Regions from separate parts of the Psychrobacillus sp. FSL W7-1493 genome, predicted to be linked through region 2. Evidence: predicted binding sites of a transcription regulator. Region 2 holds the regulator's gene; the other holds the start of a gene.

Region 1 (7,515 bases), 170 kb from region 2:
AAAAATTCAAAAAAGGTATTTAGCTAACATTGAGGAAGGGAATTATTCCACAATTCCTGGTGCTTTTTATGTGCGAGCTTTTATCAAGCAATACGCAGAAGCAGTTGGCTTAAATGGGGATGAGCTTTTAGAGACATACAAATCAGAGCTTCCAAGTCCTACAAATGAGGATGTTGCAAAAACTATCCCTGCAACACCGTCTAGAAGAACTTTGGGTGGCCGAGCATCGAACAGATTCATGGAAATTATGCCGATGATTATAGTGGCATTGTTTGTTGTGGCGATAATTGTGATTGTATGGACACTTAGACAGAACTCTCCAGAGACGGAAGAGTCACCAGCAGTAGAAACAGAGGAACCAGTGACAATGGATATCACACCTCCACCTTCAGATCAAACAGCTACAGATAATGAAGAAGAGGAAGAGGCTGTGGAAGAAGAAATTGAGGAAGAACCAGTGCCTAAACTAGCTTTCACATTAGAGGGGACTCAAGGGGAAACTTCAACATATACTGTATCTGGTGCAGAAACTTATCAGCTAAAGTTAATGGCTAGTAGCGACAAGACTTGGTTAAACTTAAAAGACCAGGCTAACAAAACTTTATATGATAGCTGGGTTAACACTGGAACGCCATATGAGCTAGATGTAAGCACAACGGAACAAATTCGCGTGAGAGTAGGGAACGTTCCAGTTACAAAGGTTTTCATTAATGATGAGCTAGTGGAATTCCCAACAGATAAGACTCCACAAAACTTAGTTATAAAGTTCAGCAAATAGTCATCGATTAGATGGCTATTTTGTTTGAAATATGAAAGGAGTAGTTTTAGATGAAAATGAATATACCAAACCAAATTTCCATGTTCCGCATATTTTTAATTCCAGTATTTATGATTTTTATGCTAATTGATTTTAACTGGGGGGAAGCTAGTTTTTTAGGCGCAACTATTCCAGTAAATCACCTAATTGGGGCTATTATTTTTATTATCGCTTCTATCACTGATTTTATCGATGGTTATTATGCTAGAAAATACAATTTAGTAACCAATATGGGTAAGTTTTTAGATCCTCTAGCAGACAAATTACTTGTTTCAGCAGCATTAATTATATTAGTGCAGTTTGGAGTTGCACCAGCATGGGTAGTTATATTAATTATCAGCCGTGAATTTGCAGTAACTGGTTTACGTTTAATACTAGCCAATACAGGAGAGGTAGTTGCAGCAAACCAACTTGGTAAGATAAAAATGTGGACACAAATTATCGCGATTTCATCATTACTTTTAGGAAATGTATTTTTTGAAATGTTCAATTTCCCATTTGATATGATCATGCTATACGTTTGTCTATTCTTTACTTTATGGTCGGGATTTGATTATTTCTATTTGAATCGCAAAGTGTTACTTGACTCAAAATAGGAAGGAAGTTTTGGGATGAAAGCAGAGATTATTGCGGTAGGATCAGAATTATTGTTAGGACAAATTTCCAATACGAACGCAAGATATATATCCTCCCAGCTGGCAGAGTTAGGGATCGATGTGTATTACCACACAGTAGTTGGAGACAATCCTAATCGTTTGTTAGAAGCTATAAAAATCGCAGAAAATCGAGCTGACCTCATTATTTTTTCAGGAGGTTTAGGACCTACTAAAGATGATCTTACAAAAGAAACAATTTCTAAACACCTTAACAAAAATCTTGTATTAGATGATCATGCAATCATATATATAGAGGATTTCTTTAAAAGAGCTGGAAAAGTAATGACAGAGAACAATAAAAAACAAGCATTAGTTTTAGAAGGCTGTACTGTCCTTGAAAACAAGCATGGAATGGCTCCGGGGATGCTTCTTTCCACAGAGAAACATACATATATGTTATTGCCTGGCCCTCCAAAAGAATTAGAGCCGATGTTCCAATTTGAGGCTAAGCCGCTGTTGCCTAAACTGCTTTATAAAGAAAATGTAATTATGTCCCATGTCATTCGCTTTTATGGTATTGGCGAAGCAGAGCTGGAGAATGAAGTACAGGATTTATTGGACAATCAAACAAATCCTACCCTTGCGCCGCTAGCTTCTGACGGAGAGGTAACATTACGACTTACTGCGAAAGCAGATACGGAAGAAGAAGCTTGGAAAAGGATTGAAAAGCTACAAGCTGAAATCTTAAACCGTGTGGGCAAACATGTGTATGGATATAATAACGAATCTTTAGCCTCCAAGCTAAGAGATATACTAATTGACAACAAGCTAACAATTTCTGCTGCCGAAAGTATGACAGCTGGACTTTTTCAATCAGAGTTGGCTGCAGTCCCAGGAATGGGCGTAGCACTTGTAGGTGGCATTATCACCTACACTGAAGAAGTGAAAATCAATCAGCTTGGTGTTAAAAGAGAAACGATTGATGAACATAGTGTGGTTTCTAGTCATGTTGCAGAAGAAATGGCTAGTCGAGTCAAAGAAAAGTTTGAAACAACGATAGGTGTAGGTATTACTGGAGCAGCTGGACCAGATGGACATGGAGATCAACCGGCAGGAACGGTGTGGATTGGAATAGCGTATGGAGACGTTGCTCCAATTTCTTATAAATTGAATCTATCCGGTATGAGAAACACAAATCGTTTAAGAACAGTTAAGTTTACTATTCATTATTTGATTCGACTTTTAAGAGAAGAAGGATTATCGAAAATTTAATTTTGACAAAGGAAAACGGCTCAAATTATCATTTTGTGCTGTTTTTTTCTATCAAAATCTAATAGTGTTAAAAAATAAACGAATAGATGTTCGCTTTTTTCTTGTAAATTTCTCAAAGACCGAGTATACTAAAGATAGTAAAAAAAATGATAGTTTCTAGGAGGAAATACATTTGGCTAATGATCGTAAAGCAGCGTTAGAAATGGCTTTAAAACAAATAGAGAAACAATTTGGTAAAGGTTCCGTAATGAAGTTAGGAGAGAAAACAGACCGTGAAATCTCTACCTCTTCAAGTGGTTCCCTAGCTCTTGATGCAGCACTTGGAATAGGCGGATATCCAAGAGGGCGTATTATTGAAATTTATGGCCCAGAGAGCTCAGGTAAAACAACTGTAGCGCTTCATGCTATTGCAGAAATACAAAAAACAGGTGGGCAAGCGGCATTTATTGATGCAGAGCATGCGTTGGATCCTGTATATGCACAAAAACTAGGCGTTAACATAGATGAATTATTATTATCTCAACCCGACACTGGAGAGCAAGCCCTTGAAATCGCAGAAGCTCTAGTCCGCAGTGGTGCGGTTGAAATCATTGTTATCGACTCTGTTGCAGCATTAGTACCAAAAGCGGAGATAGAAGGAGAAATGGGAGACTCTCATATTGGTCTTCAAGCTCGCTTAATGTCTCAGGCATTACGAAAACTTTCTGGAGTTATTAACAAATCTAACACTATAGCAATCTTTATTAACCAGATTCGTGAAAAAGTTGGAGTAATGTTTGGTAACCCGGAGGTAACGCCGGGTGGTCGCGCACTTAAATTCTACAGCTCTGTCCGCTTAGAAGTAAGACGTGCTGAAGCTATTAAACAAGGTACAGACATTATGGGTAACAAAACGAAAATTAAAGTAGTAAAAAACAAAGTTGCTCCACCATTTAAAACTGCAGAAGTAGATATTATGTACGGAGAAGGAATCTCTCAAGAAGGAGAAATCGTTGATATAGGTTCTGAATACGATATTATCCAAAAAAGTGGTTCTTGGTATGCTTACAATGAAGAACGTATTGGCCAAGGGCGAGAAAACGCTAAGCAATTCTTGAAAGAAAACCCTGCTATTAAAGAAGAAGTGGCATTAAAAATCCGTCAATCTCTAGGTATGACTGCTGGTGCACTTGTTATTGCAGCGCATGAGCCAGAGGACGAAGATGGCGAGTTCGAGCTACTTTTAGAAGATGAATAATAGTTAAAATTAAAAAGATATCAAGAGACTTTCTCTTGGTATCTTTTTTTAAAATCTATTTCTAATATTTTTTGTGAATTTAAACTTATCACAAAGTCCAATTTTAATTGAACTTTAGTATTTATGAATGAGCTAATTTCAAAAATAGAAGCTTTACCTATTAAAAGCGTTCGTTGATGCGACAGGCAGTGACTCTAGTCGGTTGAATGAACATGGATCATTCTTCAGAAAAGGGCCACCAGAGTTGAAACTAATTATAATACTCTTTGCTATGCAGATAAGTATCATGAATCTTTTATTGATTTTTCCTAGTGGTTTTACATAATAAAAGAAAATATGAAATTGTTTTAAATAAGAATTATGAAATCATTTTATTTAGGCAATACCTAAAGTAATAGATATCCTCTCTCTAAAACTAATAATATTCTTCCGTTTCCTTGACAGAGTATTTCTACATCTATACAATTAAAATTGTATAATTTCTTTATTAAATGACTAAAAAGCAGTACAAATATGCATTCAATTAGCATATATGTGCCGACTGAAACTTAAAAGTATAGCAAGAGGGGGTGTTCGAAATGACATTGGAAATTATCATCTCCGCTTTGCTTGGTCTTATTATCGGTGGCGCTGTTGGTTACGGTTATCTGAAAAAAGTGAATGATTCAAAAGTGACTGGTGCAAAACAATCTTCTGTACTCATTATAGAGGAAGCAAAGCGAGAGGCAGAAGCATTAAAGAAAGAAGCACTTTTAGAGGCCAAAGATGAAACTCACCAATTACGAAATGAAGCTGAATCTGACATCCGAGAACGCCGCATGGAACTGCAAAAACAGGAAAATCGGTTATTACAAAGAGAAGAGAATCTAGATCGTAAAGATGATGCTCTAAACAAGAGAGAAGTAAGTCTTGAGCGTAAAGAAGATGCTCTAACACAAAGACAACAGCATATCGAACAAAAGGAAAGTAAAGTGGATGAACTAGTTGAAGAGCAACAAACAGAGCTACAGCGTATTTCTACTCTTACTCGTGAAGAAGCAAAAACTATCATTCTTCAAGAGGTAGAAAATGAATTGGCTACTGATATTGCTGTGATGACTAAAGAATCTGAAACAAGAGCCAAAGAAGAGGCTGACAAGAAATCGAGAGAAATACTTTCACTTGCTTTACAAAGATTTGCAGCAGATCACGTGGCGGAAACTACCGTTTCAGTTGTAAACTTACCTAATGACGAGATGAAAGGACGAATTATCGGACGTGAAGGACGAAACATTCGTACACTCGAAACATTGACTGGTATCGATCTTATCATTGACGACACACCAGAGGCTGTAATTCTTTCCGGGTTCGATCCGATTAGAAGAGAGACTGCTCGATTAGCCCTTGAAAAATTAGTGCAAGATGGACGTATCCATCCTGCTCGAATTGAAGAAATGGTAGAGAAGTCTAGAAGAGAAGTAGATGAACAAATTCGCGAAATTGGCGAACAAACTACTTTTGATATAGGTGTTCATAACCTACATCCAGATTTGATGAAGATTTTAGGCCGTTTAAGATACCGTACAAGTTATGGTCAAAACGTATTAAAACATTCTACTGAAGTTGCCTATTTAGCTGGTCTCTTAGCTGCAGAGCTTGGAGAAGACGTAACACTTGCTAGACGTGCAGGCTTATTACACGACATCGGAAAAGCAATTGACCATGAAGTGGAAGGAAGTCACGTTGAAATAGGTGTAGAACTTGCAAGAAAGTATAAAGAACATCCGGTAGTAATTAATAGTATTGCTTCCCATCACGGAGATACAGAAGCTACTTCTGTCATTGCCGTATTAGTAGCAGCAGCAGATGCTTTATCTGCAGCTAGACCTGGTGCAAGAAGTGAAACATTAGAAAATTACATTCGCCGCCTTGAAAAACTAGAGGAAATTTCAGAATCCTATGAAGGTGTTGAAAAATCCTTTGCTATTCAAGCGGGTAGAGAAATCCGCATTATGGTTCGTCCTGATCAAATCGATGACATTACAGCTCATCGCTTGGCAAGAGATATCCGTAAGCGAATTGAAGAAGAGCTCGATTATCCTGGTCACATAAAAGTAACTGTAATCAGAGAAACTAGAGCCGTAGAATACGCAAAATAAAGTAAAAGCAATCATAACATTGAAAACAAAAGGCTTCGAAATGAAGCCTTTTTTTCGTGAAAGGACGTTATTGTAAAAATGAAAATACTATTTATCGGTGATATTGTTGGATCAATTGGTAGAGATACGTTGGAAAGCTACTTACCAAGACTAAAAAGAAAATATATGCCAGATGTTGTAATTGCCAATGGAGAGAATGCAGCTGCTGGTAGAGGCATTACGAAAACTATATTTAACTCTCTTTTACATATGGGAGTAGACGTAGTGACGATGGGAAACCATACATGGGATCAAAAAGAAATTATGGACTTCATCGATGATACAGATTATTTAATTCGTCCTGCTAATTTTTCAGAAGACGCTCCGGGTAAAGGGATGACCTCTGTAACGAAAAACGGCCACACTATTTCTGTCATCAATATGCATGGTAGAACATTCTTGCCGCCACACGATGATCCATTTAAAATGGCAACTGAAATGGTTGAAGAAGCTAAGCAGCTATCCCCAATTGTATTTGTAGACTTTCATGCAGAAGCTACAAGTGAAAAAATTGCCTTTGGATGGCATTTAGACGGCAAGGCCTCTGTTGTAGTGGGAACTCATACGCATGTACAAACAGCGGATTCTCGCATTCTTCCTGGTGGCACTGCTTATATTACAGATGTCGGAATGACAGGTCCCTATGATGAAGTATTAGGGATGAAAAAAGAGGACGTACTATACCGTTTCCAAACAAATATGCCAACTCGCTTTGAAGTACCGAAGAGCGGTCGTTCTGTGCTAAGTGGATTTTTCGTAGAGGTGGATAACCAAACTGGTAAAGCGACACATCAAGAGAGAATATATATTAACGAAGATTATCCATTTGAAGCATAAAAAAGTCTAAAAAATTTCTTCCGAGCATAAGTTAGTTTATGAACGAAAGCAAGTTCATAAATATAGCGATAAAAGGAGAAATGATAGTGGATTCTTTAAAAGTATCTTCTCGTTCAAACCCCAATTCAGTTGCTGGTGCATTAGTTGCAGTTATAAGAGAACAAGGTTACGCAGAAATGCAGGCAGTAGGCGCAGGAGCATTAAACCAAGCTATAAAAGCTATTGCTATTGCAAGAGGATTTGTTGCTCCTAGTGGAACAGACCTAACTTGCTCACCGGCGTTCACAGATATTATTATTTCTGGTGAAGATCGAACCGCTTTGAAATTATTGGTAGAAAAGAAATCAAAATAATATATAGCAGCAAGGCTTTCTTCACAAAAGGCTTGGCACTCTATATAAAGTTTCACAAAAAGCCGCTACTGCCTTTAGTAGCGGCTTATAATTTGCGTTTCCATACTTTTTTGAATAAATCGTGACGGAGGGTTTCCGTCAAAGGTCTGAAATTCCATAAAAGTACAGGTAATACATAGTGTATATCGCTACTTCGTGATAAACTAATGAAGGAAAAAAGCATTTA
Region 2 (7,515 bases):
ATCATCCGTTTTGTTTGTAGTTTGATCGGTTGCGGTATCATTTTTAGCGTCTTCATCTCCGCCACCTGTAGTTAATACAATGATTATAATAATGACGATTACCCAGAACCACCACTTTTTATAAAACGGCTTTTTTGACTTTCCCATATATTTCTCCACCAATCATAAGAAAAGATTTGTTTAAACATTAAGAGGTTGCCCAATAATGTTATTTTTTATGAGTTATGATAGAGATTTAATTACTAAAAAAGGAAAGATAAAGGAGTTCATTGTTAGAAAGGAGAATAGTGTATGAAGACGTGGCGAGAATAAAATTATTTTGGTGATTTTTTTACAGGGGATATATGAAGTGTCTACTTCTATAGATTAGGGGAGAAAGATACATTCCACTATAAATATTATGCGTAATAGATATTGCAGCAGGTAGTGTAAAAGGTTTATCAGGAATGCGACAAATGAAGAGATACATTGATGTTAGAAAAAATAAGAGTAACCTTGTTGGTATGTGCAATTGTATTTGGAGTTTTAGATTTACTAACCGAACTGAATTTATTACCTTTTATGGCGTTGTTCATAGGTGCAAATTGTTTTCTATTAGGGTTAAACGATTTAAAAAAAGTGAACAAAGTATTTATGGGTTATACATTTATGATGATCTCTTTGATACTAGTTTTAATGGCTATAATCAGTTTATTTAAACCTTATTAAACTAAGTTTGTACTATATTAAAAAATGAGCTTGGCAAAATGTTTACCAGCCCATTTTTTATATTCTTTCTTTATTATAGCTATATTAATCTATTCCATATTCCTTGATGAGTGTCTCCATTTTTCTGCCGAACTCACGATCCAATTTTCGTACTTCATTTAAAATTTCATTTGCCTTTGTAATTTTATCTGGGTCGTTGGCATCCATGCCGGCTGCAACCTCACTAAATGCAATGTGCTGCTTGCTAATGGCATCTATTAGTAACTCATGGGTAGCTGCAATATCATCATTAGGGGGAATGATTGCTTCTATGTTTTCTAGTACAAACATATTTTGCGGCAGTATTTCTTCATAAATGGCAGTAGCAAATGTATAGCTATCGATTTCACCATTTGATGCACCCATTCTAAGTTCATCCCACTGTACCGCTAAGTCAGATACCTGCATATAAGCGTCTCGTACATCATCAACATAATACTGTATCAATTCCTTGTCGGCTGTCACAACTTCTGTTTTTTCTTCTTCCTTCGTAACTTCTTTTTCTACTTTAGTTTCAGACTCTTCTTCCTTTTTGACGACTTCCACCGTTTCCTTCTCGGGCTTTGCTTCCTTTGAAGATGGAGAACAGGCAGTCACTCCTAGAATAAGGGAAGTTAACCCTATCATGAACCATTTCTTCATTTTATTAACCCCTTCCTGTAATTGGAAAGTACTATATTTTTAGTACACGGATCTTTCATACATCTTTTAAACGGGCTAACAAATGCGATACCAGTGAAGGACATACTAAGACCTTCCTAAGCTGATTTCTTTTTATTTTCGATGAATAAAAAATCACTTACTTAATATATTCAGATGAAAAAATGAAGTCACTGCTATTTGGTTAATGATCGCTTGTAAAATAGCTTTTGTGTGTTGGTAATAGGGTGTTTTAAGGGGATATAAAAATATAAATAGCATAATCCTGATTAAACGCTAACATTTACAAATAAGTGATTGTAGCAGCAGGTCACGACACCAGGATGATGGCTTAACCTAAACAACTGAAAGCGTCTGTCAGAAGTTATATTCACTCAGATGTTTTGAAATAGGGAAGGAGGGTCTTGGAAATAAAAAAAGATGGACATGAATATATCATGCCATCTTAATGTCTTTTGGTGTATATGTGATTTTTTTACAAATCAATCTATATTATATTCAAGTAGTAAATTCTCCATCTCTCTTCCAAATTCGCGATCAAGTTTTCTTACCTCACTCAAAATTTCGTTCGCCTTAGTCATTTTATTGGAATCGTATGTGTCCATAGCAGTAGCAACCTCACTAAATGCTATATGCTGTTTATTGATTGCGTCTATGAAAAGTTCATGGGTACGAGCAATTTCATCATTCGGAGGGACTATTGCTTCAATTACTTCAATAATAGCCATGTTTTGGGGTAACAAATCTGTTCTGATTACTTCAGCGAATTCTGGAGGAGTTACCTCTCCTGTGGAGGAGCCTATTCTTAGAGCATCCCACTGAGCTCCTAAATTAGTAGTCTCCATATAAATTTCCCTAACTTCCGTGACATACGTTTCAACAGCTTCTCGATCTTTAAAATTTTCAGGTACTTTAGTAGATACCATTTCTGCCTCTGTTTTACTAGCTTTAAGTTCTATTGGTCGTTTTTCCTTGTCAGCTATTGGGGGAGTAACCTCTTCATTTGAATTACAGGCAACTAAGTAAATAGTGCACGAAAGTAAAAATAATAATTTTAGTCCTTTCCTCATATTTTCTCTCCTTTTCTTATTTAGGTTGTAACACACATATATGGAAGGTTTTTCTTGAACTATAAAACTTTACCCTTCGTCGCAAAAAGAAAAACCAAAAAAGGAGAAAATTGTATAAAATAAATGAAAAATAGAGTATTTAATATTTTTTAGTAGAAATGTATGTAATAGTTGTTAGAATAATGGTTTTTCAAATTGGTTCAGATGGGCAATCACAGCTAGTTGACCAATATGGTAGGCCTCGTGACCATACACATGCTGAAATACCCAACCAATTGTCGGAACTGATGGAGGGATCCACCCGTCAGAAAATGATGGCACGTCTATAAGCTGGTCAAATTGTAAAACATCCAAAGAGTTAAGAATAAAATCAGTTTCCATTCTGATTTCCTCGTAAGCTGTTAAGATTTCTCGAGGTGGTGAATAAGCATCAACAGTAACTTTAGGTTTCTTTTTAAAAGCTATTTCATTGATCCAGAAATCCTCACTTGTGGCTATATGAGATACTACCCAGGCTACATTATTAGAGTAATTAGGGTGAACTTTCACCCAATTTTCAACAGACAAATTTTTAAGGTAAGGTATTAAGGTTTTTCGAAAATCGTTACGATAAGGAAATTGCAATTTGAATCTTCCTTTCCACGGTTAGTAGATTATGATTCTCTTTTGTTAAGTTCTTTCATAAAAAGACGAGGGGGAAGTGTAGACTTAAGGTGTAAAAGCAAGATAAGAAATTATTAGTAAAAACAAAACCCCCTCACATATAAATGTGAAGGGGTTTTTCGATGATCTAAACAGAAATGTCCACTTTCTAGTTTAGATATGATATCGGCTCTACGTAATCATACTATGATACGGAAATAAGTCAAGAGATTATTAGTGGATATGTCGGTAAACTCCAACTACTTTTCCTAAAATCGAAACTTGGTTCACAATAATAGGGTCCATAGTCGAGTTTTCTGGTTGTAATCTAAAATATGTTTTTTCTTTAAAGAACCGTTTCACAGTAGCTTCGTCGTCCTCAGTCATTGCAACTACAATATCCCCATTATTAGCAGATTGTTGTTGTTTAACCACAACATAATCTCCATTCAAGATTCCAGCTTCAATCATACTGTCACCCATAATTTCTAACATGAATAGATGGTCGTCCGATGTACCAAACGTTTCAGGTAAAGGAAAAAATTCTTCAACATTTTCAATAGCTGTTATAGGCATACCGGCAGTAACTTTACCAACCAAAGGAACATGCACAACACCCTGTCTTTCCACAGAAACTTCCAAACCGTCCAATATTTCAATAGCGCGTGGTTTTGTAGGATCTCTCCGAATTAACCCTTTACTCTCTAATCTTGCTAAGTGACCATGCACTGTAGAGCTTGAGGCAAGTCCAACAGCCTCGCCAATTTCACGTACGGAAGGTGGATAGCCTTTTTTACGAACCTCTTCTTTTATAAAAGCTAAAATATCTTCCTGTCTTTTCGACGCTTTCTTCAATGAGTTCACCTCTTTTAGTAATAAATTACCTACTATATTAATACTTGTTAATAGTATAACAGTGTCCTATACAATATGCAAACATAGGTTCTAAAATATGTTGACAAAAACAAATGTTCGCATTAGTATTAAAATATAGATACGAACAAACATTCTTATTTGGAGGTTTTAACATGAATTGGGTAAAAAACAATTATTTTTTAGCGTTATTTTTAGGACTTAATCTAATTTTCATAACAACTATGGCTATTACACATACAATCTCGGCAGAAAAAGATTACGAAATTCATATAGAACAAGGAGATTCCCTTTGGGGACTTGCTAGTGAATATGGAGTAAAAGATTCAAAAGAAGACTGGATAAGTAAAGTTATCGAAATGAATAATTTATATGATACCTCTATTAAACCAGGAGATGTTATAGTAATTCCAAAGGTAAGTGAGAACTATCACTTAAATTATGGAACAGAGGTAGCAGGAGAATGAAATCAGTTATTTATTGTCGGGTAAGTACAGACAAGTCTACTCAAGAAACTTCACTAGAGAGACAAGAAGAAGAGTTAATAGATTTTGCAACAAAACAAGGTTATGAGGTTTCTCAAGTATTCTTAGACCAGCATAGTGGGTACGATGTGGAGAGAGATGGCCTACTAGAAATGCTTAATTATGTGAAGGAAAATGATATTAAAGCTGTATTTGTCCAAGATGAAACTAGAATCGGCAGAGGAAATGGGAGAATGGCAGTCCTTCATATGCTGCAGAAAACGAATACTACCGTATTTACATTGCAAGATAAAGGGATATTAAACCTTAATGAAATGGATTCTATGCTTTTAGAAATTCTTGCCCTAGTTGAGGAGTATCAACGCAAAATTCACAACGCCAAAATTAAACGTGGGATGAAACGAGCAATCTCGCAAGGTTATAAGCCAGAAAAGAATTTAAAAACTCGAGGGAATCCTGAAGGAAGAGATCGTATAGATATACCGGTTGATGAAATAGTCCGGTTAAGAAATGCAGGACTAACTTATGAGGAAATTACATCTACTCTCAAAGGGTTAGGATTTCATATAAGTAAAGCTACCGTACATAGAAGATATATTGAATATAAAGAAGCACACGAAGAGTAAAGACTTGCACTTCGTGTGTTTTTTTCATACCTTTATATAAGAGATAGCTGAAAGGATGAAATTAAATGTTAAGTAAAGAAAAATTAGCACGTATAAACGAGCTGTCAAAGAAATCTAAGTCTAGTGGATTATCTATTGAAGAGGCAAAAGAACAAAGTGCACTACGCAAAGAATATTTGGAAACATTTAGAGCGACGATGAGAGATACAATTGAACATGTGAAAGTTATTGACCCTTCTGGAAATGATGTAACGCCAGAAAAGGTCCAGCAAGCAAAAAAGGGTAAATTTCTGAATTAACTAATCATTTTAGAAACCTTGATAATACAGAGATTGTTGTCTACACTAATAATATAGAAAAAAATTTGTTCGAGAGGATGTCATTCATGTCATTACAATCAGATTTATTAGCAATTACGACTATACGTACTCTTTCTATCGATGCAATCGATAAAGCAAACTCTGGTCACCCTGGTCTTCCAATGGGGGCTGCACCAATGGCTTATACGTTATGGACAAAACATTTACGCCACAATCCGAGCAACCCTAATTGGTTTAACCGCGACCGTTTTGTTTTATCTGCTGGTCATGGCTCTATGCTGTTATACAGCTTGCTACATCTTGGCGGATATGATCTTCCAATGGAAGAGATTAAAAACTTCAGACAGTGGAACTCTAAAACTCCCGGACATCCAGAATTCCGCCACACTGCTGGGGTAGAAGCAACTACTGGTCCATTAGGACAAGGAATTGGTATGGCTGTAGGTATGGCAATGGCCGAGGCTCATTTAGCTGCCACTTATAATAAAGAAGGACACTCTGTTGTTGATCACTATACGTACGCGTTATGTGGCGATGGGGATTTAATGGAAGGTGTAGCTGCTGAAGCTATTTCACTAGCAGGCCACTTGAAGTTAGATAAATTAATCGTATTGTATGATAGTAATGATATTTCATTAGATGGAGATTTACATAAATCTTTCTCTGAAAATATAGCTAAGCGTTTTGAATCTTATGGATGGAATCATATATACGTAGAAGATGGAAATGACATCGAAGCTATTTCTGCTGCTATCGATAAAGCTAAATCACAAAATGATAAGCCAACTATTATCGAAGTTAAAACAGTCATTGGATTTGGTTCACCAAACCGATCAGGTAAAGCAGATGCGCATGGTATGCCACTTGGAAAAGAAGAATCTCTTTTAGCTAAAGCAGAGTACAAATGGTTATTTGAGGAAGATTTCTATGTTCCAGAGGAAGTATACGAGACTTTCAAGGAAGCTGCAGAACGTCAAGGCGTTCAAGAAGAAGCATCTTGGAATGATAAATTTGCAGCATATGAAAAAGAATTCCCAGAATTAGCAGCAACTTTAAATCAAGCGATTAAAGGAGAAATGCCTGCAAACTTTGCAGATGCTCTTAAATCATATGAAGAAGGTTCTTCACAGGCAAGTCGTGCTGCTTCAGGAGAAGCAATTAACGCAATTGCTCAGAATCTACCTTCATTCTTTGGAGGAAGTGCTGACTTAGCTGGTTCTAACAAAACTACTATTAAAAATGCTGGCGATTTCTCTGCTGAAAACTATGCAGGTAAAAACATCTGGTTTGGAGTACGTGAATTTGCAATGGGAGCTGCACTTAACGGTATGGCATTACATGGTGGTCTTCATGTATTTGGCGGTACATTCTTCGTATTTAGTGATTATGTTCGACCAGCAATTCGTCTATCTGCCTTAATGGGATTACCAGTTACTTATGTATTTACACATGACAGTATTGCAGTAGGAGAAGATGGTCCAACTCATGAGCCAGTTGAGCACTTAGCATCACTAAGAGCGATGCCAGGTCTATCAGTTATACGACCAGCTGATTCAAACGAAACTGCTGAAGCATGGAAGCTAGCTGTTTCTTCTAAAGATCAACCGACTGTATTAGTTCTATCACGTCAAAATCTACCAACACTAAAAGGTTCTGTGGAACAAGCAAGTGAGGGAGTTGCAAAAGGTGCTTATGTCGTTTCTCCAGCAGAAAATGCAGAAGGTATCTTATTAGCAACTGGTTCAGAGGTTGGGCTAGCAGTAGAAGCTCAAAAAGCTTTAGCGGATGAAGGAATCCAAGTTTCTGTAGTTTCTATGCCTTCATGGGATAGATTTGAAAAACAAGATGCTGCATATAAAAATGCAGTACTACCTTCTAATTTAACAAAACGTCTTGCGATTGAGATGGGATCTTCTCTTGGTTGGCATCGTTATGTTGGATTCGAAGGGGACGTAATTGCAATCGATACATTCGGTGCAAGTGCTCCTGGTGAAATCGTTATGAAAGAATACGGATTTAATGTAGAAAATGTTGTTTCTAAAATGAAAAACTTACTACAAAAATAATATTCTTATGTGCAATTCGAATACTT

The links. Region 2 encodes LexA, which represses DNA repair genes until DNA is damaged. Its sites were predicted from a motif close to CGAACATATGTTCG; they were not measured.
Region 1: a site for LexA is predicted at 2,765-2,778, ahead of recA (recombinase RecA). Genes of this name have one in related genera too.

Annotation. Positions count from the first base shown of each region.
Region 1 is NZ_JBBOSB010000001.1:2,533,623-2,541,137, reverse strand. It holds gene MKX96_RS12965 (helix-turn-helix domain-containing protein) at 1-778, shown strand, start outside; gene pgsA (CDP-diacylglycerol--glycerol-3-phosphate 3-phosphatidyltransferase) at 835-1,413, shown strand; gene MKX96_RS12955 (competence/damage-inducible protein A) at 1,429-2,685, shown strand; gene recA (recombinase RecA) at 2,858-3,922, shown strand; gene rny (ribonuclease Y) at 4,501-6,060, shown strand; gene MKX96_RS12940 (TIGR00282 family metallophosphoesterase) at 6,139-6,936, shown strand; gene MKX96_RS12935 (stage V sporulation protein S) at 7,023-7,289, shown strand.
Region 2 is NZ_JBBOSB010000001.1:2,360,088-2,367,602, reverse strand. It holds gene MKX96_RS11995 (hypothetical protein) at 1-147, opposite strand, end outside; gene MKX96_RS11990 (hypothetical protein) at 472-708, shown strand; gene MKX96_RS11985 (hypothetical protein) at 793-1,389, opposite strand; gene MKX96_RS11980 (hypothetical protein) at 1,890-2,477, opposite strand; gene MKX96_RS11975 (DinB family protein) at 2,652-3,101, opposite strand; gene lexA (transcriptional repressor LexA) at 3,354-3,974, opposite strand; gene yneA (cell division suppressor protein YneA) at 4,148-4,459, shown strand; gene MKX96_RS11960 (YneB family resolvase-like protein) at 4,456-5,103, shown strand; gene MKX96_RS11955 (DUF896 domain-containing protein) at 5,169-5,402, shown strand; gene tkt (transketolase) at 5,489-7,489, shown strand.